One region of the Bradyrhizobium sp. LjRoot220 genome, then DNA from elsewhere that is predicted to be linked to it. Evidence: predicted binding sites of a transcription regulator. Region 1 holds the regulator's gene; each other region holds the start of a gene.
The links. Region 1 encodes PhoB, which activates phosphate uptake and scavenging genes when phosphate is short. Its sites were predicted from a motif close to TGTCATNNANCTGTCAT; they were not measured.
Positions count from the first base shown of each region.

Region 2: a site for PhoB is predicted at 2,379-2,395, ahead of ppk2 (polyphosphate kinase 2). Genes of this name have one in related genera too.
Region 3: a site for PhoB is predicted at 2,600-2,616, ahead of ACSQ84_RS06045 (RNA degradosome polyphosphate kinase). Genes of this name have one in related genera too.
Region 4: a site for PhoB is predicted at 3,166-3,182, ahead of ACSQ84_RS05615 (DUF47 domain-containing protein). Genes of this name have one in related genera too.

Region 1 covers NZ_CAXUPS020000008.1:122,190-127,349, forward strand. The annotation lists gene pstB (phosphate ABC transporter ATP-binding protein PstB) at 1-608, shown strand, start outside; gene phoU (phosphate signaling complex protein PhoU) at 620-1,336, shown strand; gene phoB (phosphate regulon transcriptional regulator PhoB) at 1,417-2,118, shown strand; gene ACSQ84_RS28215 (protocatechuate 3,4-dioxygenase) at 2,127-2,705, opposite strand; gene ACSQ84_RS28220 (tripartite tricarboxylate transporter substrate-binding protein) at 2,714-3,694, opposite strand; partial or broken gene ACSQ84_RS28225 (LysR family transcriptional regulator) at 3,815-4,753, shown strand; gene ACSQ84_RS28230 (GcrA family cell cycle regulator) at 4,962-5,160, opposite strand, start outside.
Region 2 covers NZ_CAXUPS020000007.1:28,046-33,205, reverse strand. The annotation lists gene ACSQ84_RS25795 (DMT family transporter) at 1-653, opposite strand, end outside; gene ACSQ84_RS25790 (TetR/AcrR family transcriptional regulator) at 725-1,339, opposite strand; gene ACSQ84_RS25785 (class I SAM-dependent methyltransferase) at 1,397-2,230, opposite strand; gene ppk2 (polyphosphate kinase 2) at 2,449-3,369, shown strand; gene ACSQ84_RS25775 (hypothetical protein) at 3,434-4,075, opposite strand; gene ACSQ84_RS25770 (TIGR00282 family metallophosphoesterase) at 4,097-4,924, opposite strand; gene ACSQ84_RS25765 (5-formyltetrahydrofolate cyclo-ligase) at 4,928-5,160, opposite strand, start outside.
Region 3 covers NZ_CAXUPS020000001.1:1,399,638-1,404,797, reverse strand. The annotation lists gene purN (phosphoribosylglycinamide formyltransferase) at 1-26, opposite strand, end outside; gene purM (phosphoribosylformylglycinamidine cyclo-ligase) at 31-1,128, opposite strand; gene ACSQ84_RS06055 (CDP-alcohol phosphatidyltransferase family protein) at 1,290-1,832, shown strand; gene ACSQ84_RS06050 (chromosomal replication initiator DnaA) at 1,865-2,542, shown strand; gene ACSQ84_RS06045 (RNA degradosome polyphosphate kinase) at 2,692-4,890, shown strand; gene ppx (exopolyphosphatase) at 4,918-5,160, shown strand, end outside.
Region 4 covers NZ_CAXUPS020000001.1:1,304,956-1,310,115, reverse strand. The annotation lists gene ACSQ84_RS05630 (peptide chain release factor 3) at 1-997, opposite strand, end outside; gene sugE (quaternary ammonium compound efflux SMR transporter SugE) at 1,149-1,463, shown strand; gene ACSQ84_RS05620 (anion permease) at 1,464-2,468, opposite strand; gene ACSQ84_RS05615 (DUF47 domain-containing protein) at 2,482-3,126, opposite strand; gene ACSQ84_RS05610 (branched-chain amino acid ABC transporter permease) at 3,277-4,245, opposite strand; gene ACSQ84_RS05605 (branched-chain amino acid ABC transporter permease) at 4,247-5,110, opposite strand.

The sequences.
Region 1 (5,160 bases):
TCAACCGGATGTACGATCTTTATCCGGGCCAGAAGGCGACCGGGCAATTGATGCTCGACCAGACCAACGTTCTGGACCCCAAGCTCGATCTCAATCTGCTGCGCGCCCGCGTCGGCATGGTGTTCCAGAAGCCGACGCCGTTTCCGATGACGATCTACGAGAACATCGCGTTCGGCATCCGCCTGTACGAGAAGATCTCGAAATCAGAGATGGACGGCCGCGTCGAAAAGGCGTTGCGTGGCGGGGCGCTGTGGAACGAGGTCAAGGACAAGCTGAATGCCTCGGGCCTCAGCCTGTCCGGCGGCCAGCAGCAGCGGCTCTGCATCGCCCGCACGGTCGCGGTGCGCCCGGAAGTGATCCTGTTCGACGAGCCCTGCTCGGCGCTGGATCCGATCTCGACCGCCAAGGTCGAGGAACTGATCCAGGAGTTGGCGGAGGATTACACCATCGCCATCGTGACCCATAATATGCAGCAGGCGGCGCGCGTCTCCGACAAGACCGCCTTCATGTATCTCGGCGAACTGGTCGAGTTCGACGACACCAACAAGATTTTCACCTCGCCGGGCGATCGACGCACCCAGGACTACATCACCGGCCGGTTCGGTTGAGGAGATAACACATGGTTTCTGAACACACCGCCAAGGCGTTCGACAGCGACTTGCAGGAACTGACCCGCCTCGTCGCCGAGATGGGCGGCCTCGTCGAACGCATGATCACCGAATCCGTCGATGCCTTGATCCGCCGCGACGTCGCGCTCGGCAAGCGCGTCGTCGCTTCCGACGTCGAAATCGACCGCCTGCAGCACGCGATCGAGGAACGCGCGGTGCTGACGATTGCGCGCCGCCAGCCGATGGCGGTCGACCTGCGCGAGATCGTCGGCGCCATGCGGGTGGCCACCGATCTGGAGCGGATCGGCGACCTCGCCAAGAACATGGGCAAGCGGGTCGCGGCGCTGGAGAACGATTTCCAGCCGCTGAAGCTGATCCGCGGCCTCGAACACATGACCGATCTGGTGCAGTCGCAGGTCAAGTCGGTGCTCGACGCCTATGCCTCGCACGATCTGCCGGCGGCGATGGCGGTCTGGAAGGGCGACGAGGAAGTCGACGCCATCTGCACCTCGCTGTTCCGCGAACTGCTGACCTACATGATGGAAGATCCGCGCAACATCTCGTTCTGCATCCATTTGATGTTCTGCGCCAAGAACATCGAACGGATCGGCGACCACTCCACCAATATCGCCGAGACCGTGTTCTACATGATCGAAGGCCAGCAGATGCTCGACAAGCGTCCGAAGGGCGACATGACCAATTTCGCCACCACGGTGCCAGGCAACTAAAGCGGAACTAACAGCGTAACCAGAAACGTTCGCATACGGCAATCGCGTCAAGGTATTTGGATATCAAGAGGCTCATATAGATGAACGCACGCATTCTGGTGGTTGAAGACGAGGAGGCGCTGACCACGCTTCTGCGCTACAACCTCGATGCCGAAGGCTATGAGGTCGAAACCGTCGGCCGCGGCGATGACGCCGACACACGGCTAAAGGAGCGCGTGCCCGACCTGATCGTGCTGGACTGGATGCTGCCGGGCCTGTCCGGCATCGAGCTGTGCCGGCGCTTGCGGGCGCGGCCGGAGACCAAGACGCTGCCGATCATCATGCTGACTGCGCGCGGCGAGGAAAGCGAGCGGGTGCGGGGGTTGGCTACCGGCGCCGACGACTACATCGTCAAACCCTTTTCGGTGCCGGAACTCCTGGCGCGGGTGAAAGGCCTGTTGCGGCGGGCAAGCCCGGAGCGGCTCGCCACCGTGCTGACCTATGGCGACATCGAACTCGATCGCGAAAAGCGCCGCGTCGCGCGCTCGGGCCGCCCGATCGATCTCGGCCCGACCGAATATCGCCTGCTGGAGTTTTTCCTGGAACATCCCGGCCGCGTGTTCAGCCGCGAGCAGCTGCTCGACAGCGTCTGGGGCCGCGACATCTATATCGACGAGCGTACCGTCGACGTCCATATCGGCCGCCTGCGCAAATTGCTCAATCCCGGCCGCGAGCAGGACCCGATCCGCACCGTGCGCGGCGCCGGCTACGCGCTGGACGACCGGTTTGCGAAGGTGGAGTAGGGCACGGCTTAGCCCCGTACCAGAACAATATCGAAATTCAGCACGCGGTGGCCGGATCCTCCTTCCGACGGAACCGGCTTTGCGATCAACAAATCCGGACGCAGCGCGGCGTTGAGCAGCCTGTCGCAGGCATTGAGCGGTTCGTCCGGAAAATACATCTGGGTGATCAGCCGTTCGAACCGGCCGTGAACCTCGAAGTGGATGTGCGGCGGCCGCATCCAGTCCAGGCCTGCCGGATAGGCGCCGGGCTTTACGGTCTTGATCCGGTAGATGCCGTCGTCATCGGAACGAATGCCGATGCAGCCGACAAAGTGTGGGTCGAGTGGCGCCGGATTGGGGTCGTTGGCGTGCACGTATCGGCCAAACGTATTGGCCTGCCAGATTGTGACAGGGACGCCGCGGACAGGCTCGCCATCGAGATTGAGTATCTTCCCGGTGACTTCGATGATCTCGCCCCGCGCCAGCCCGTCGATCCCGTTGACTGAGGTCAGGTCGGCTTGCGGGACCGGCGTATGGCCTGTCGGGAAGTAGGGACCGAGAATCTGGTCCGGTGTCCGGTGTCGGCGCGTGTTGGTTGAGATGGACATGGTGCGCCTCAATCTTCCGGCGCAAAGCCGGAGGCCCTCACGATCGGCCCCCAGCGGTCAAAATCGGATCTGACCAGCTGCGCAAATTGCTGCGGCGTTTCGCCGGCAGGGTCCATTGAAAGCCTGGCCAAGGCGGTTTTGAAGCTGCCGGCACTCACGGCGGCACGGATCGCCGCATTGAGGCGTTTCACCGTTTCGGCCGGCGTATGGGCCGGAACGAAGATGCCGAACCATTCAATCGCTTCCAGCGCCGGATATCCTGCTTCCCGGACCGTCGGCACATCGGGAAGCAGTGGCGATCGCTGTGGCCCGGTTGTCGCCAGCGCTCGAATGGCGCCGGATTGCACGTGTGGAAGCGCGGTCCCGATTGGATAGATCGTTGCGGCAATTCGACCGCCCGTCAGATCCTGGATGCCGCCCGGGCCGCCATAGGGCAGATGCACGAATTCGAAGCCAGCCGCCTTGGCCAGCGTCACGCCGGTGAAATGCAGCATCGAACCAGCCGCAGCCGTGCCATAGGTCGCCTGCTTCGGATTGGCCGCGCACCATTTGGCGAAGTCGGGCATCGTTCTGACGTCGGCCGGCACCATCGGACCCACGGTGATCAGAAACGGAAACGAGCAAACCGTGGAGACCGGAACGAAATCCTTGAACGCGTCGTAGCCAAGCGTCTTGTAGACATGGGGGAATACGGCGACGCTGGAGGCAGGCGTCAGGATCATCGCCGTGCCGTCGGCCGGGCTGTTCTTCAGCGCTCCGAGCGCGAGACGCCCGCCGGCGCCGGGACGATTTTCGACGATGAAGGAAGGGGCGTCATGCTTCATTCCCTCCACGAGCAGTCTGGCGATCACGTCGATCGCGCCCCCGGCGCCGAAGCCCACCAGCATGCGCGAGACGGTCTCAGCGGCCGCCATCCGGATCGCATCGGGGATGATGGCGGCGATACCGCCGGCGCACGCCAGCGATACGAACCTTCGTTTTGTGATCATGTGATCATCCTCATGGGGCTGTCGATCATCATCGAAACCGCCGCCACTCTGGTCCTCCCGACCATTATCTGGTAGACCGAAAACCGCGACATCCCTGTAACTACTGGGTTAAGGCTCGCGATGGACTGGTCGGATCGAATTGGCCGTCGCCTCAAGCTGCGCGACCTTCATATCCTGATGGCGGTCGCCGACACCGGTAGCATGGCGAAGGCCGCCGCCAGGCTCAGCATTTCCCATCCCGCCGTTTCCAAGGCGATATCCGAAATCGAAGGCACGCTCGGCGTGCGATTGTTCGATCGCGGCTCGCGGGGCGCCGAACTCACGGCCTATGGCGAGGTGCTGCTTCGATGCGGAATCAATGTCTTCGACGAGATGCAGCAGGGCCTTCGCTCGCTGGAATATCTGTCTGATCCAAATTCGGGCGAAGTGAGGCTCGGATGCACCGACATCATTCTGCACAGCCTAGTGCCTCCCATTGTGGGGAGATTTTCCAGGCAACATCCCGGTGTTCAGCTTGACGTCAGGCTCACCAATCCGGGCGACCATCAGATCCAGGAGCTGCGCGAGCGCAAGATTGATCTGCTGATCACGCGAGCCACCGGCCAGCAGGACGACTTCCATTCCGAAGTCCTGTTCGATGAGCCGTTTGTCTTCGTTGTGGGGTAACAGAGTGAATTGGCGCGAAAGCGCCGAATTGCTCTCAAGGATATCGTCGAGGGCAACTGGGTCCTGCCACCCTACGACAGCGCGCCGGGTGCTCTGGTTGCCGAGGTGTTTCGCGCCAATGATTTTTCGCCGCCGAAGCCGTTGGTCAAAACCATAGCAATTCAGCTCACGGTGTCGCTCATTGCCAGCGGCGAATTTGTCGGAATCCTGCCGGCGTCGGTCGCGGCGCTGAGCGCGCATCAGGCCGCCTTGAAGGTTTTACCGCTGAAATCCTCCGGACCTCGGATTTCGGCCGAAATCGTATTCCTGAAAAATCGAACACTCAGCCCCGCGGTGGAGGCGTTTATCAATTGCGCGCGGGAGGTCACCAAATCACTTGTCCGCGCACCGTGAAGGGCGGCGGTGATGCGCTGGATGACCGGTTTTGCGAAGGTGGAGTAGGGCGCGGCGCAGATACATCCGCGTCGTCCCGGCGAACGCCGGGACCCATAACCACAAATCTTGATTGTTTTAAAAGCTGGAGCACCAGCTAAGCATAACCACTGCTATCGGTGGTTATGGGTCCCGGCTCAAGGCCGGGACGACATCAGTGAGCGTCGCCTTACCGCGTCGGCTTCGGTGCCGGACGGCGGCGATCGGAGGCCGGCTGATAGGCGATGCGCGAGTGATGTGCGCAATAGGGCAGGCTGTTGAGCGCCTTGCCGCCGCAGAAAAAGAATTCCGAGCTCGAGGGGTCGCCGATCGGCCAGTGGCAGGTGGCCTCGTTCAGCTCGAGCAGCGTCAGGCGCTGGCTCATCGGC
Region 2 (5,160 bases), on a different contig from region 1:
ATTCCGCCGATGAAGATGGTGTAGGCGAGCGCCAGCCAGCCACGTTCGTCCGCCGTGACAAGGCTTGCCAGTTGTCCGTGTTCAAGGAGCAGCGACATCAGCATGACCTGCGGCACCGTGAGCAGCGACGACCACCCCATCAACATCAAGGGATCGAAAGGGCCGTGGCGTTTCGTCAGGACGTTGGACACCGCGAAAGCGAAGGCTGCCCCGACCACCAGCAGCAGCGGAAGCGTGTTCGCCGACAGGCCGGGCTCGGCCGCCAGCACGACCACGCCGATGAATGCGAGCAGCACGCCGGCGGACGTGGTGAGAGACGGTCTCTCCGCGAGCAGCGGCCAGGCCAACAGGATGGTGAAGGGCGTCGCGAGTTGATATGCGACGGCCGACATGCTTCCCGAGCCGAGCCCAAGGCCAACATAGAACAGCCCGAAGTTCAGCCCGCCAAGGAAAATCGAGATCGCTGCGACAGGGCCTAGCTGTTGACGCGTGGGCCTTTTCACGAACGGAACCAGCAGCAACGCGATGGCCAGGAAGCGCAGTGCGAGAAAGAAGAGCGGCGGAAACTCCGTTACGCCCACTTTGATGGCCACGAATTGATAACCCCAGAGCAAGGGAACCGCCACCGCGCAGACGATCTGGATGGCAGACATGGCATTCTTCCTTTCAAGACCGATCGGTTCAGATATCAGTGCGCCGGCAAAACGAGGCGTCCATGGGTTGGCTACCTGATGAAGCGGTCGAGCAGAGCGTCAGCGGTGGCTTGCGAGGAGATCCGTGGCGGCGCCGTTTTACCGACCACGCGCAGCCCCTCGACGAAACAGACGAGAATTCGAGCCGCACTTGAAGGCTCGACGCCATTGGCCAACTTGCCGGCCGTCTTCGCGCACGAAAGCGCATGGGCCACCCTGGCCTCCATGGCTTTGAAAAAGCCTGCGACGCGGCGACCCACTTCGGCATCCTCGCCGGCCAGTTCCATGGCCGTGGCCACCAGCAGGCATCCGCGCCGGCCCTTGGCGCCGGTGGTGCGGTCAACGTAGCCGGCAAGGTAAGCCCGCAGGCCATCGATCGGCTCTCTGCGGGGGTCAAGTTCGACATCCATCCGCGCCAGGGCATCGGCAATGTAGCGATCGACCGCCCGCAGGAAGAGCGAGTGCTTGTCGCCGAAAGCGGCGTAAAGACTGCCACGCGACAACTTCGTCGCGCGAAGAAGGTCCGGCAGCGCCGTGGCGTGATAGCCGCGCGACCAGAACACCTCCATAGCGCGTTCGACGGCGGCTTCCACGTCGAAACCTCGGGGGCGGCCACGGGGCAATGGCACTGGGGTTTGGCGGCGCATGGCTAATATATAGACCAATTGGTCTATATATCGCAAGTGGCCGCTTCGGAACGCTTGCTACCTGGTAGCCACCATCCTGACGCCGCCCATCTTGCGCTCCTGGATGAGGTCAACAAACCGGATGTAGGACTTGTGGAATGCATCGTGCCCCATGGGGGTGCCGGCCTGTCGGGCTTCCTCACGCAGCCGTTGGTACATTGCCAGTCGTTCCTTCAGAATCGGTCCCCATTCCTCCGTCAAATCCGTTGTCGAAATCACTCCAAAGCCAACGCTTCCGACCAGGCTGAGGTATTCGGGGATCGACCGAAGGGGCTGAATAGCCATTCCTTCCCACATCAATTGCGCATCGGCAGCGCTAAGCGGCTGATTGACTATCCAATCCGTGAATGCCAATCGGCCGCCTGTCCGCAGAATACGAAAAGCTTCGGCAACTGCTCTCTTCACATCAGGAACGTGACAAAATGCTTCCTGGCTGACGACAGCGTCGATGCTCGCGTCAGGAAGCGGAACGTCCATCACGTTGCCCTCGACAATCCGTGCAGAACCGTCAAGGCCAACGCGTCTGGTTAACTCCTGCGCGCCCGAGACGCGCGCTGGCGTCAATTCGATACCAGTGACGTCGGCCCCATATTTGTGAGCCAGATAACGCACCGAGCCGCCAAGCCCCGCACAGAAATCGGCTACCCGCGATCCATGGCTGACCTGCGCGCCTCGCGCCAATTCATCCGTAGCGGCAAGGCCACCATAATGATCCTGGTCATGGGGAAACAGCTCGTCAGGACGCAAGCCGTCGAGATGGCCACGGCTTGCGCGCAGTTTCGCAAGGATGATTTCGCAGGAGATGGGATGACGATTATAGAAATAGAGGGTCTGTGAAGTTGCATCGCTCATGAAACTTGCCTCCATTGGCTCGGGACCAGGCCAATCTTCGCAACCAGATTAGGCCATTACGACAGCAAATGGCGACGAGCAAAATAGCTCAAATTGCGTTGCGAAAATTCTGAACGGCGCATTCTTCATGCTTCACGTCCGGCGTGCGTGTCACACCCCTGACATGCGCATTTGAAACTAACAGGTGATCCCTGCGTTTCCTTGGGCGGAGTACCTCGATGACCGAAAAACCACTCAATGGCTCGATCCATGATCGCATCCAGGCGGAAATGCTCGACAGTTTCGACGAGGAACTGGAACTCGAGATCGACGACGACCGCCTCGATGCGTTGACCAACGAATTTGCCGGGCATAGCGCCGAGGAAACCGTCGACCGCCGGCTCTATTTCAAGGAGCTGTTCCGCCTGCAGGGCGAACTGGTGAAACTGCAAAGCTGGGTGCAGCACCAGAAGCTGAAGGTGGTCGTGATCTTCGAGGGACGCGATTCCGCCGGCAAGGGCGGCGTCATCAAGCGCATCACGCAGCGGCTGAATCCGCGGGTCTGCCGGGTCGCCGCGCTGCCGGCGCCGAACGAGCGCGAACGCACGCAGTGGTATTTCCAGCGTTATGTGTCGCATCTGCCGGCCGGAGGCGAGATCGTGCTGTTCGACCGCAGCTGGTACAACCGCGCCGGCGTCGAGCGCGTGATGGGATTTTGCAGCGAAGCCGAGGTCGAGGAATTCTTCCGCTCGGTGCCGGAATTCGAACGCATGCTGGTGCGTTCCGGCATCATCCTGATCAAATACTGGTTCTCGATCACCGACGAGGAGCAGCATTTGCGTTTCACGATGCGGATCCACGATCCGCTGAAGCAGTGGAAGCTGAGCCCGATGGACGTGGAGGCGCGCAGCCGCTGGGAGCAATACACCAAGGCCAAGGAAGCAATGCTGGAGCGCACCCATATTCCGGAAGCGCCGTGGCATGTGGTCGAGGCCGTCGACAAGAAGAGGGCGCGGCTGAACTGCATCGCGCATCTGCTTGATCAGATTCCCTACAAGGAGGTCCCGCAGGCCCCGGTCATCCTGCCGCCTCGGGTGCGCAATCCGGATTACCAGCGCGGCCCGGTCCCGCCGGAGATGTACGTGCCGGAGCGCTACTGAGCGAAGGGCCGGCACTGAGTGTATGTAACTGCGGTGGCGGGCTCGAACGAAACCGAACGGCGTCTCAGCGCAGGCTTGCGGGCAATTCGAAGCCCTTGTATTCGCGCTGCAGCAGCGCTTTCAGCGCCGGCGTTTCCGGCCTGGCGTCAGGCGCGGGCATCGGATTGCTGTCCGCCTTGACGAAGTCCGGCGGCGTCCCAGGCAATTTATAGAGATTGAAGCCGTTCCGCCGTACGGCGAAGTCGGCCTGCAGGTAGCCGTCCGCCATCATGCTGCCGGCGGGCGCAAGGTAGAAGCCGTCCTCGCGATAGGGCCCGAGCATCGAATAGGTCTTCGAGCCTTTGCGAACGCCGCCGAGCTGGCTGCTCAGTTTGATCAACTCGGTTTCGCGGCCGTCGATGTTCGCGTAGACGCGGCGCAACGGCAGTTCGGCAGAATCCTGCGTCACCACGCTGACCAGCACGAGTACATGCTTGGCGAGCGCGCGGTATTCCTCAGGGCTCGACGCCCAGCAGAAATCCACCGAGGATCCTCTTGCCGCGCCTTTCGGCGCGATCTTCGCCGTGTCGATCGCGGACTTCTCCAGCCGCCCGGTCATGTCTTCGGGCGATACCGGATTCTGCGAGACCGGCCGCTGGGTAAGCTTTTGCGCGCACGCCGGCTGCGACAGCAGCAACGCCAGCAGGACGATCAAAAACCTTTGCATCACGCCTTCTCGCACGCCAGTTCAGCGACCGGTCCAAAATCCCGGCACCGCCGGCTCCAGCCGGCCGCCGGCCCGCACCGGCGCTATGCGCAGCGCCAGCCCGGTCGCGTCGTCGGTTTCGACCGCGACGCCGCTTAGTGTCGCCACGCCGAACGCCGGTTCGAAACGGCCCGAGGGAATGCCGGTCACGAAGCGATGCAGCGGCTCTTCCTTCTGCATGCCGATGATCGAATCATAGTCGCCGGTCATGCCGGCGTCGCTCATATAGGCGGTGCCGCCGGACAGCACCTGGTGATCGGCGGTGGGCACATGGGTGTGGGTACCGACCACGAGGCTGGCGCGGCCGTCGCAGAAAAATCCCATGCCCTGTTTCTCGCTGGTCGCCTCGCCATGGAAATCGACCACGATGGCATCGACCGCTTCGCGCAGCGGACAGGCATCGAGCTCCTTGCCGACCGCGTTGAAGGGATCGTTCAGCGGCTCCATGAAGACGCGGCCCATGGCGTTGATGACCAGCGCGCGCTTGCCGTTCTTGGTGTCGATCAGCGCGGCACCGCGGCCCGGCGTATGGCGCGGGAAGTTCAAGGGGCGGATCAGGCGCGGCGCGCGCTCGATGAACACCAGCGCTTCCTTCTGATTCCAGGCGTGGTTGCCGAGCGTCACCGCATCAGCACCGGCGTCGAGGAAATCCTGATAGATCGCCTCGGTGATGCCGAAGCCACCGGCGGAATTCTCGCCGTTGACGACGACGAGATCGAGCGACCAGTCTCTGACCATGCCGGGAAGATGCTCGGAAATAGCGGTGCGGCCGGTCTTGCCGACGACGTCACCGATGAAGAGGATGCGCAAAATTCAGCTCCGGAAATCGAACACTTTCTTTTCCGTTAGCACATAATCCAGCGCCACGTCGTGCGGCTGGGCCGGAACCGCCTTTATTTGCTGCACGGCAAACGCAGTGCCGACGGCGGTAATGGCTTTCGTCTTGCGCAAATGCTCCAGCGTGAAATCGTAATGTCCGGCGCCATAGCCGATCCGGTGCCCCTCGGGGTCGAATGCCGCCAGCGGCACCAGCATGATGTCGGGAA
Region 3 (5,160 bases), on a different contig from region 1:
ATCAGAATGGCGACGCGGCGTTTCATGGCTTCACCGCGACAGGTCCAGATGACCGTTATAGACCACGCGATGCTCGCCCTGATGATCGGCTTGATGATCGCCTTGGGCCGCGATCACTTCACCCAGAAGCGCGACCGTCTCGCCGCTTTCGGTGAAGATTTCGGTGAGCTTGTCGATCGCATCCGGCTTGACGATCGCGATCATGCCGATGCCGCAGTTGAAGGTGCGCAACAGTTCGAGTTCGGCGATGCCGCCCTGCTCGGCCAGCCATTTGAACACCGGCAAGACCGGCAGCCGCGCCAGGTCAATGCCGACGCCGAGATGCTTTGGCAGCACCCGCGGAATGTTGTCGGTGAAGCCGCCGCCGGTGATGTGGGCGAGGCCCTTGATGGCGCCGGTTTCGCGGATCGCACGCAGGCAGGATTTCACATAGAGCCGCGTCGGCGTCAGCAGCGCGCCGCCGAGCGTCATGACCGGCGAGAACGGCGCCGGCGCGTCAAAGCTGAGGCCGGATTGCTCGACAATTTTCCGGACCAGCGAGAAGCCGTTGGAATGCACGCCTGAGGACGCCAGGCCAATGACGGCGTCGCCGACGGCGATATCCGAACTCGGCAGCAGCGTGCCGCGCTCGGCCGCTCCGACCGCAAAGCCGGCGAGGTCGTAATCGCCGTCCTTGTAGAGGCCGGGCATTTCCGCGGTCTCGCCGCCGATCAGGGCGCAGCCGGACTCCCGGCAACCCTCGGCTACGCCGGCCACGATTGCGGCCGCGGCTTCCGGATCGAGCTTGCCGCAAGCAAAATAGTCGAGGAAGAACAGCGGCTCGGCGCCCTGAACCACGAGGTCATTGACCGACATCGCCACCAGGTCGACGCCGATTCCGCCATGCAGGCCGGTTTCGATCGCGATCTTGACCTTGGTGCCGACGCCATCGGTCGCGGCCACCAGCACCGGATCCTTGAAGCCGGCCGCCTTGAGGTCGAACAGCCCGCCAAAGCCGCCGATTTCGGCGTCGGCGCCGGCGCGGGCGGTGGCGCGCACCATCGGCTTGATGAGATCGACCAGGCGGTTGCCCGCATCGATATCGACGCCCGAATCGGCGTAAGTGAGCCCGTTTTTGCGGTCGATCATGCCCAATTCCCGTCAGATGAGGGCTGGTTACGAGGATTTCCCCGATCCTGCAATGGCTCGCAAGCGCGGGGTCGATATACTATGTAGATAACAACCGCCCTGCCCCGCAAAGGGCCGATTCTGTTACGTAAATAGAGGCCGGTAGCCGGGAAGCGACCGAGTTGAGTATTCCGAATATCATCACGCTGGGTCGCATCATCCTGGTGCCTGTTATCGTCTGGGCGATTGCCTCCCGACAGATGGAAATCGCTTTCGCGATCTTCGTCGTTGCCGGCGTCAGCGACGCCGTCGACGGCTTTCTCGCCAAGCGCTTCAACATGGCCAGCGAGCTCGGCGCCCTGCTCGATCCTTTGGCCGACAAGGCGCTGTTGGTGTCGATCTACGTGTCGCTGGGAATTTGGGGCGCGGTGCCGCTGTGGATCGTGATCCTGGTGGTGTCGCGCGACATCATGATCGTATCGGCCGTGATCGTGTCATGGTTGTTCGACAAGCCGATCCCGATGAAGCCGTTGATGGTGTCGAAGCTCAATACGGTGGCGCAGGTGGCGTTCGCCGCCCTGGTGCTGGCTTCGCTCGGCTTCAACTTCAAGCCGACGCCGTACGACCTGATCCTGATGGGTTTTGTAACGGTCTTTACTTTGGTTTCCGTCTCGCTCTATCTCGTGGAGTGGGTGCGGCATATGAGTACGATCGAGGCCAAGTAGCGCGCTTCGAGTAGCCCGGCCCGGAGACTTGCGTGGCAGTTCGCGTTCAACCCCGTCAGCTTGCCTTGGCGCTGCCGCACGCAGAGAGCCTGACCCGCGACAATTTTCTGGAAGGGCCCGCCAATGAGGCGGGGCTCGCCCTGATCGACCGCTGGCCCGACTGGCCGAACCGCATCATGCTGCTGGTCGGCCCCGAGGGTTCCGGCAAGAGCCACCTCGCCGCGATCTGGGCCGAGCAGGCCGGCGCCCGCTCGATCGCCGCGCACGCTTTGACAGCCACCGCCGTGCCCGGGTCGCTGGTGACGGGCGCGCTGGTGGTCGAGGACCTGAAGCCGGGGGATTTCGACGAGCGCGCCATGTTCCATTTGATGAATCTGGCGCGCGAGGACGAAGCCTCGATCCTGATGACGGCGCGCGTGGCGCCGTCAGCCTTCGAGGTCGAGCTGCGCGATCTGCGGTCGCGGCTGCGTGCGGTGCCGACGGTGCCGCTGCTGCCGCCGGACGACCTGTTGTTCCGCGGGCTGATCATCAAATTCTGCGCCGACCGCCAGCTGACGATCGACGAGACGGTGGTGAGCTACCTCGCCAGCCGGATCGAGCGGTCCTATGCGGCCGCCCGCCAGGCGGTCGACCTGCTCGACACCGAGGCGCTACGGCTGGGCCGGCCGGTGACCCGGGCGCTGGCGTCGGAATTGCTCCGCAACGCCTGAGCGGGCGTCCTTGTCGCGCCCCGACCGCCTTGACGCCGGCGCCGGCCGGAACATCAATGTCATTGAAACGTCATCGGCGTATCACATGGTGCGCAGCGGCATCGGCGTAAACTCGCCCTGCTCTCCCGCCTGAGATGGATTAAAACTTCATGGAATCGGCCCAAGTTATTGAAATAAAAGAAAAAGAAGCGATAGCCGAAGCTCCGCCGGCGATCGCCACCAGCCCGGAACGATTCATCAATCGCGAGCTATCCTGGCTGCATTTCAATCGCCGGGTGCTCGAAGAGGCCGTCAATCCCGGCCATCCCGCGCTGGAGCAGGTCCGGTTCCTGTCGATTTCAGCCAATAACCTTGACGAGTTCTTCATGGTCCGTGTCGCCGGTATCAAGGCGCAGGTCCGCGAAGGCATCGCCGAACGCAGCCCCGACGGCCTGACGCCGTCCGAGCAGCTCGTCCGCATCAACCAGACGGTCTCGGAACTCGCCTCCGACCAGCAGGCGATCTGGAGCGATCTGCGCACCATTCTGTCCGAGACCGGCATCGTGCTGGTGGATGGCCACGACGTCAGCAAGGCCGAGCGGAGCTGGATCGAGGATCACTTCCTCCACAACATCTTCCCGCTGCTGACGCCGCTCGCGATCGATCCGGCGCACCCCTTCCCATTCATCCCGAGCCTCGGTTTCACCATCGCGCTGCATTTGTCGCGGGTTGCCGACGGCAAGCCGATGAACGCGCTGATCCGCATGCCCGGCAAGATCGACCGCTTCATCCGCATGCCCGCGGGCAAGGACGGCGCGGTGCGCCTGATCACGCTGGAACAGGCCACCGGCCTGTTCATCGGCCGCCTGTTCCCCGGCTACACCGTCAAGGGCCAAGGCGCGTTCCGCATCATCCGAGACTCCGAGCTGGAAATCGAGGAAGAGGCCGAAGATCTGGTGCGCCTGTTCGAGACGGCACTGAAGCGGCGGCGGCGCGGATCGGTGATCCGGCTCGAGATCGAAGCCAAGATGCCGGAGGAGCTTCGCGCCTTTGTGCAGCGGGCGCTTTCCACCGCCGACGACGAGATCTTTCTGGTCGACGGCGTGCTGGCGATGAACGAACTGTCTCAGCTGACCCGGCTCGACCGGCCCGATCTCGAATTTGCGCCCTATGTGCCGCGCCATCCCGAGCGCGTGCGCGACCATGGCGGCGACATCTTCGCCGCGATCCGGCAAAAGGACCTGGTCGTCCATCACCCCTACGAATCCTTCGACGTCGTGGTGCAATTCCTGCAACAGGCCGCTCGCGACCCCGACGTGGTCGCCATCAAGCAGACGCTGTACCGCACCTCGAACAATTCGCCGATCGTGCGCACGCTGGCGGAGGCCGCCGAAGCTGGCAAATCCGTGACCGCATTGATCGAGCTGAAAGCGCGGTTCGATGAGGAAGCCAATATCCGCTGGGCCCGCGACCTCGAACGCGCCGGCGTGCAGGTCGTCTACGGCTTCATCGAATTGAAGACCCACGCCAAATTGTCGATGGTGGTGCGCCGCGAGGGCGGCAACCTCACCACCTACGTGCATACCGGCACCGGCAATTATCATCCGGTCACCGCGCGCATCTACACGGATCTGTCCTACTTCACCTCGGACCCGGTCATCGGGCGCGATGCGGCGCGGGTGTTCAACTACATCACCGGCTATGCCGAACCCAGCGACATCGAGCGCATGGCGGTGTCGCCGCTGACGCTGCGCAAGCGCATCATCGAGCACATCCACGGCGAATCCAATTACGCCCGTCACGGCAAGCCGGGCGCGATCTGGATGAAGATGAACTCGCTGGTCGACCCCGATATCATCGACGCGCTGTATGAGGCTTCGCAGGCCGGCGTCTCGATCGAACTCGTGGTACGCGGCATCTGCTGCCTGCGGCCCGGGCTGCCCGGACTTTCCGAGAACATCCGCGTCAAGTCCATCATCGGCCGTTTCCTCGAACACGGCCGAATCTACTGCTTTGGTATGGGCCAAGGCCTGCCGAGCGCAAAAGCTGCTGTGTATATCTCGTCCGCCGACATGATGCCGCGCAACCTCGACCGCCGCGTCGAAGTGCTCTGCCCGCTGCAAAATCCTACGGTTCATCAGCAGGTTCTCGAACAGATCATGGTCGCGAACCTGAAGGATACCGAGCAAAGCTGGCAATTGTTGCCCGATGGGTCGTCAACGCGTATGAAGGCCGCGAAAGGCGAAGAGCCGTTCAATCTGCACAACTACTTCATGACGAATCCGAGTCTGTCAGGCCGTGGAAAGTCTCTCAAGGAATCTTCGCCGCGCCGCCTCACGCGCCGTACCGAGCGTCAGCAGTCGTCTTAGCGGGTTGCGTCATAAGGGGTTTTGGCGGTGAAGCGTCCGCGCAAGCGCGCTACCAGCGTCGCCGTCATCGATATCGGTTCGAACTCGGTTCGTCTCGTCGTCTATGAAACGATGGCGCGAAGCCTCGTCACGATCTTCAACGAGAAGGCGCTGTGCGGACTCGGCCGCGAGGTCCAGACCACCGGCTTGCTGGCGACTGACGCCGTCGCCAAGGCATTGACCGCGCTGCGGCGGTTTCGCGCGCTGTGCCGAATTCAGAAGGTCGGCCGG
Region 4 (5,160 bases), on a different contig from region 1:
GGCTGAGCTTACCGGAGCACAGCCGCGCGAACGCGATGCGGTCGCGGTGGTTCGGATCCATGTTGGCCTGGATCTTGAACACGAAGGCGCTCATGCGCGGCTCTGATGCCTCGACCTTGCGCAAATTGCTTTCCTGCGCGCGCGGCTCCGGCGCGAAGCGCCCGAGGCCTTCGAGGAGATCGCCGACGCCGAAATTGCGCAGCGCGCTGCCGAAATAGACCGGCGTCAGATGGCCCTCGCGGAACGCCTCCAGCTCAAACGGCTTGCAGGCCTCCGAGACCAGCGCGAGCTCGTCCTTGACCTCGGCAACGTCGAGATTGGCGCTGCGGCCGGCGAGATCAGCGATGTCGATCTGCTGCGCCGCGCCGGTCTTGGCGCCGCCGCCCTCCAGCAGGCGCACGCCGCCGGTAGCGATATCGTAGGTGCCGAGGAAATCGCGGCCGCGGCCGACCGGCCAGGTCATCGGCGTGGTGTCGAGCGCCAGCGTCTTCTCGATTTCATCGAGCAATTCGAAGGTGTCGCGGCTCTCGCGGTCCATCTTGTTGATGAAGGTGATGATCGGAATATCGCGCAGGCGACAGACTTCGAACAGCTTTCGCGTCCGCGCCTCGATGCCCTTGGCGGCGTCGATCACCATGACCGCGGAATCGACCGCCGTCAGCGTACGATAAGTGTCTTCCGAAAAGTCCTCGTGGCCCGGCGTATCCAGCAAGTTGAACACGAGTCCATCGAATTCGAAGGTCATCACCGAGGTCACGACCGAGATGCCGCGTTCGCGCTCGATCTTCATCCAGTCGGAACGGGTGTTGCGGCGTTCGCCCTTGGCCTTGACCTGGCCGGCAAGGTTGATGGCGCCACCGAACAGCAGCAGCTTTTCGGTCAGCGTGGTCTTGCCGGCGTCCGGGTGGGAAATGATGGCAAAGGTCCGCCGCCGCGCCACTTCATCTGAAAGCGGCGACCGGGACGGCGATTCGGCTGGAACGGCAATGTCGGACATGAATCGAGCGTTTGGCAGGGAAAACGGGCGCAATCAAGGGCGAATTGGCAATTGCCGAAGCCGGATGCAAGCCCCATATCGAGCCCGGAAGGACGGCCTTCCGATCAACACCATGCGCGGGGACGACCCTGCCTTATCTGGAGGGTTTGTCATGGCTTGGGCTGTGTTGTTCACCGCCGGTCTCCTGGAAATCGGCTGGGCCATCGGCCTCAAATACACCGAAGGTTTTACCCGGCTGGTGCCGTCGGCGCTGACCTTGGCGGCGATGGCCGGGAGCATCCTCCTGCTCGGGCTGGCACTGAAGACCCTGCCGATTGGAACGGCGTATGCGGTCTGGACCGGCATCGGGGCCGTCGGCACGGCCATCCTTGGCATCGCGCTGTTCGGCGAACCCGCCACCGCCGCCCGCCTCGCCAGCATTGGGCTGATCGTTGCCGGTATCGTCGGGCTCAAGCTGGTCACCTGATCAGCGCAGCAGCACCACCGCCCAATAGGTGGCCGCCGCCACGATTCCCGAGGCCGGGATGGTGATGACCCAGGCATAGACGATCGAACTTGCCACGTTCCAGCGCACCGCCGAGACCCGCCGCGCGGCGCCGACGCCGACAATGGAGCCGGTGATGGTATGGGTGGTGGAAACGGGAACCCCGAGCCAGGTCGCCATGAACAGGGTCGCGGCGCCGCCGGTTTCCGCGCAAAAACCCTGCATCGGCGTCAGCTTGGTGATCCGCAATCCCATGGTGCGAACAATGCGCCAGCCGCCCATCAGCGTGCCGAGACCCATGGCCGCCTGGCACGCGAGCACCACCCAGAACGGGATCGAGAAGGTGGTGCCAAGATGCCCCTGCGAATAGAGCAGCACCGCGATGATGCCCATGGTCTTCTGCGCGTCGTTGCCGCCATGGCCGAGCGAATACAGCGAAGCCGAGACGAATTGCAGGATGCGAAAAGCACGGTCGACCGCGAACGGCGTCGAGCGCACCGAGAGCCAGGACACGATCGCGACCAGCACCAGTGCCAGCAGGAATCCGACCAGCGGCGACAGCACGATCGCCAGCAGCGTCTTGGAGAGCCCGCTCCAGACCGCCGCGGACAGGCCTGCCTTGGCGATCCCGCCGCCGAGCAGGCCGCCGATCAGCGCATGCGAACTGGACGAGGGAATGCCGAGCCCCCAGGTGATCAGGTTCCAGACGATGGCGCCGACCAGCGCGGCAAAGATCACCGTCGCATCGACAATGCTGGGCTCGATGATGCCGGTTCCGATGGTGTTGGCGACGTGAAGGCCGAAAAAGAGAAAGGCGATGAAGTTGAAGAACGCGGCCCACAACACCGCATATTGCGGGCGCAGCACGCGGGTCGATACGATCGTGGCGATCGAATTGGCGGCGTCGTGCAATCCGTTGAGGAAGTCGAACAGCAGCGCGACCGCAATCAATGCGAACAGAATGGGCAGGCCAAGCGCAGCATCCACGTGTTGGCCCTGCCTATACTTGTTCGATCACGATCGAGTTGATCTCATTGGCGACGTCGTCGAAGCGGTCTGAAACCTTTTCAAGATGCTTGTAGATCTCGGCGCCCACGATGAAATCCATGGTGTTGGCGTCGCGATGCTTGAGAAACAGTTCCTTCAGCCCGATATCGTGGAGATCGTCGATACGGCCCTCCAGCTTGCCGATCTCCTCGGTGATCGCGGTCAGCATCGCGACGTTCTGGCCGATCGATTGCATCAACGGCAAAGCACGGCCGACGAGATTGGCGCACTCGACGATCAGCGTTCCGATTTCGCGCATCGGCGGCTCGAAGGTGCGGACCTCGAACAGAATGACGGCCTTGGCGGTCTGCTGCATCTGGTCGATGGCATCGTCCATCGAGGTGATCAGGTTCTTGATGTCGCCGCGGTCGAACGGGGTGATGAAGGTGCGGCGGACCGCGGTCAGCACCTCGCGGGTGATGTTGTCGGCGTCGTTTTCGAACTGATTGACGCGCTGGCAGAACACCGGCGTCTCGTCGCCGCCGCGCAGCATGTCCTGCAGCGCCAGCGCGCCCTGCGCGACGGTCTGGGAATGGCGGGCAAACAGTTCGAAAAACCGCTCTTCCTTGGGCAGGAAATAGCGAAACCAGCGCAGCATCGGTCTATCCATCGTTTCGGAACGGCCGGGTCCCCGGCCTGTCACAAAACTGTCATAGACCATTCACACCGGAAGCGCGCGACGACGGACCCCGGAAAAGCGGTCATCCACCGCTTTGTGGGGCTGAAAATCGGCCGGAAAACGCCCCGCTTACAGCGAACGGCGGAAATAATGCGCGATCTCGCCCACCACGCCGCGACGGAACGTCAGCACGCAGGCGACGAAGATGACGCCCTGAATCACCGTGACCCACTGACCGAAGCCGGCCAGGTATTGCTGCATGGCGATGATCACGAAGGCGCCGACTACCGGGCCGAAGATAGTGCCGAGACCGCCGACCAGCGTCATCAGCACGATTTCACCCGACATCGTCCAGTGCACGTCGGTGAGCGAGGCGTTCTGCGCCACGAACACTTTCAGCGAGCCGGCAAAACCGGCGATCGTTCCCGACAGGATATAGGCCATCAGCTTGTACTGATCGGTCTTGTAGCCGAGCGAGATCGCGCGCGGCTCGTTCTCGCGGATCGCTTTCAGGACCTCACCGAACGGCGAGTTGATGGTGCGATAGATCAGGAGGAAGCCGCCGAGGAAGCCGACGAGGATGACGTAGTAGAGCACCGTCGGCTTGGCGAGATTGAAGAGGCCGAACAGATGGCCCTGCGGGATGCCCTGGATACCGTCTTCACCATGGGTGAACGGCGTCTGCAGATAGATGAAATAGAGCAACTGCGACAGCGCCAGCGTGATCATCGAGAAGTAGATGCCCTGGCGGCGAATCGCGACGACGCCGGTAATGACGCCAAGCCCGGCCGCGCCTGCAGTGCCGACCACAATTCCAAGCTCCGGCGACAGCCCCCAGACCTTCAGCGCATGCGCGGTGAAGTAACCGGCTGTACCAAGAAACATCGCGTGGCCGAACGACAAAAGCCCGCCATAGCCGATCAAGAGATTGAACGCGCAGGCCAGCAGCGCAAAGCACAGCGCCTGCATCACGAAGAACGGATAGATCCCGGTCAGCGGCACGATCGCCAGCAGCGCTGCCATCAGGGCGAATACGATCATCTCGTCGCGCACGGCGCGCGGTGATACCGGCAGTGTATCGTCAGTCAATGCGCTCATATCAGGCCGCCCGTCCGGTCAGACCCGTTGGCTTCACCAGCAACACCAGCACCATCAGGACGAATACCACGGTGTTTGAAGCTTCGGGATAGAAGTATTTGGTCAGGCCTTCGATCACACCGAGCGAAAAGCCGGTGATGATCGATCCCATGATGGATCCCATACCGCCGATCACCACCACCGCGAACACGACGATGATCAGGTCGGCGCCCATCAGCGGCCGGACCTGGTTGATCGGAGCCGACAGCACGCCGGCCAGCGCAGCGAGACCCACGCCGAGCCCGTAGGTCAGCGTGATCATCCGGGGAACGTTGATGCCGAAAGCACGTACCAGCGTCGGGTTCTCGGTCGCGGCGCGCAGATTGGCGCCAAGCCGCGTCTTTTCGATCAGGTACCAGGTGGCGAGGCAAACGATCAGTGAGAACACCACGACCCAGCCGCGGTAGATCGGCAGGAACATGAAGCCGAGGTTCATGCCGCCCTTCAGTTCATCGGGGATCGCGTACGGCAGACCCGAGGAGCCGAAATAATTCTGGAACACCCCCTGCACGATCAGCGCGATGCCGAACGTCAGCAGCAGCCCGTAGAGATGATCGAGGCCGGCAAGCCACTGCAGCATGGTCCGTTCCAGGATCATGCCGAAGATGCCGACCACGATCGGCGCGACGATCAACGCCGGCCAGTATCCGATGCCCGCCAGGTTGAGCAGGAAATAGGCGCAGAAAGCGCCCATCATGTAGAGCGCGCCATGGGCGAAATTGATGATGTTGAGCATGCCGAAGATAACGGCCAACCCCAGACTGAGCAGCGCATAGAACGAGCCGTTGATCAGTCCCACCAAGAGCTGCGCGTAGAGAGCTTGCATCGGTTTCGCACTCGAGTTCGTTGTGACGCGGTAACGCGAAAGCAGGCCCG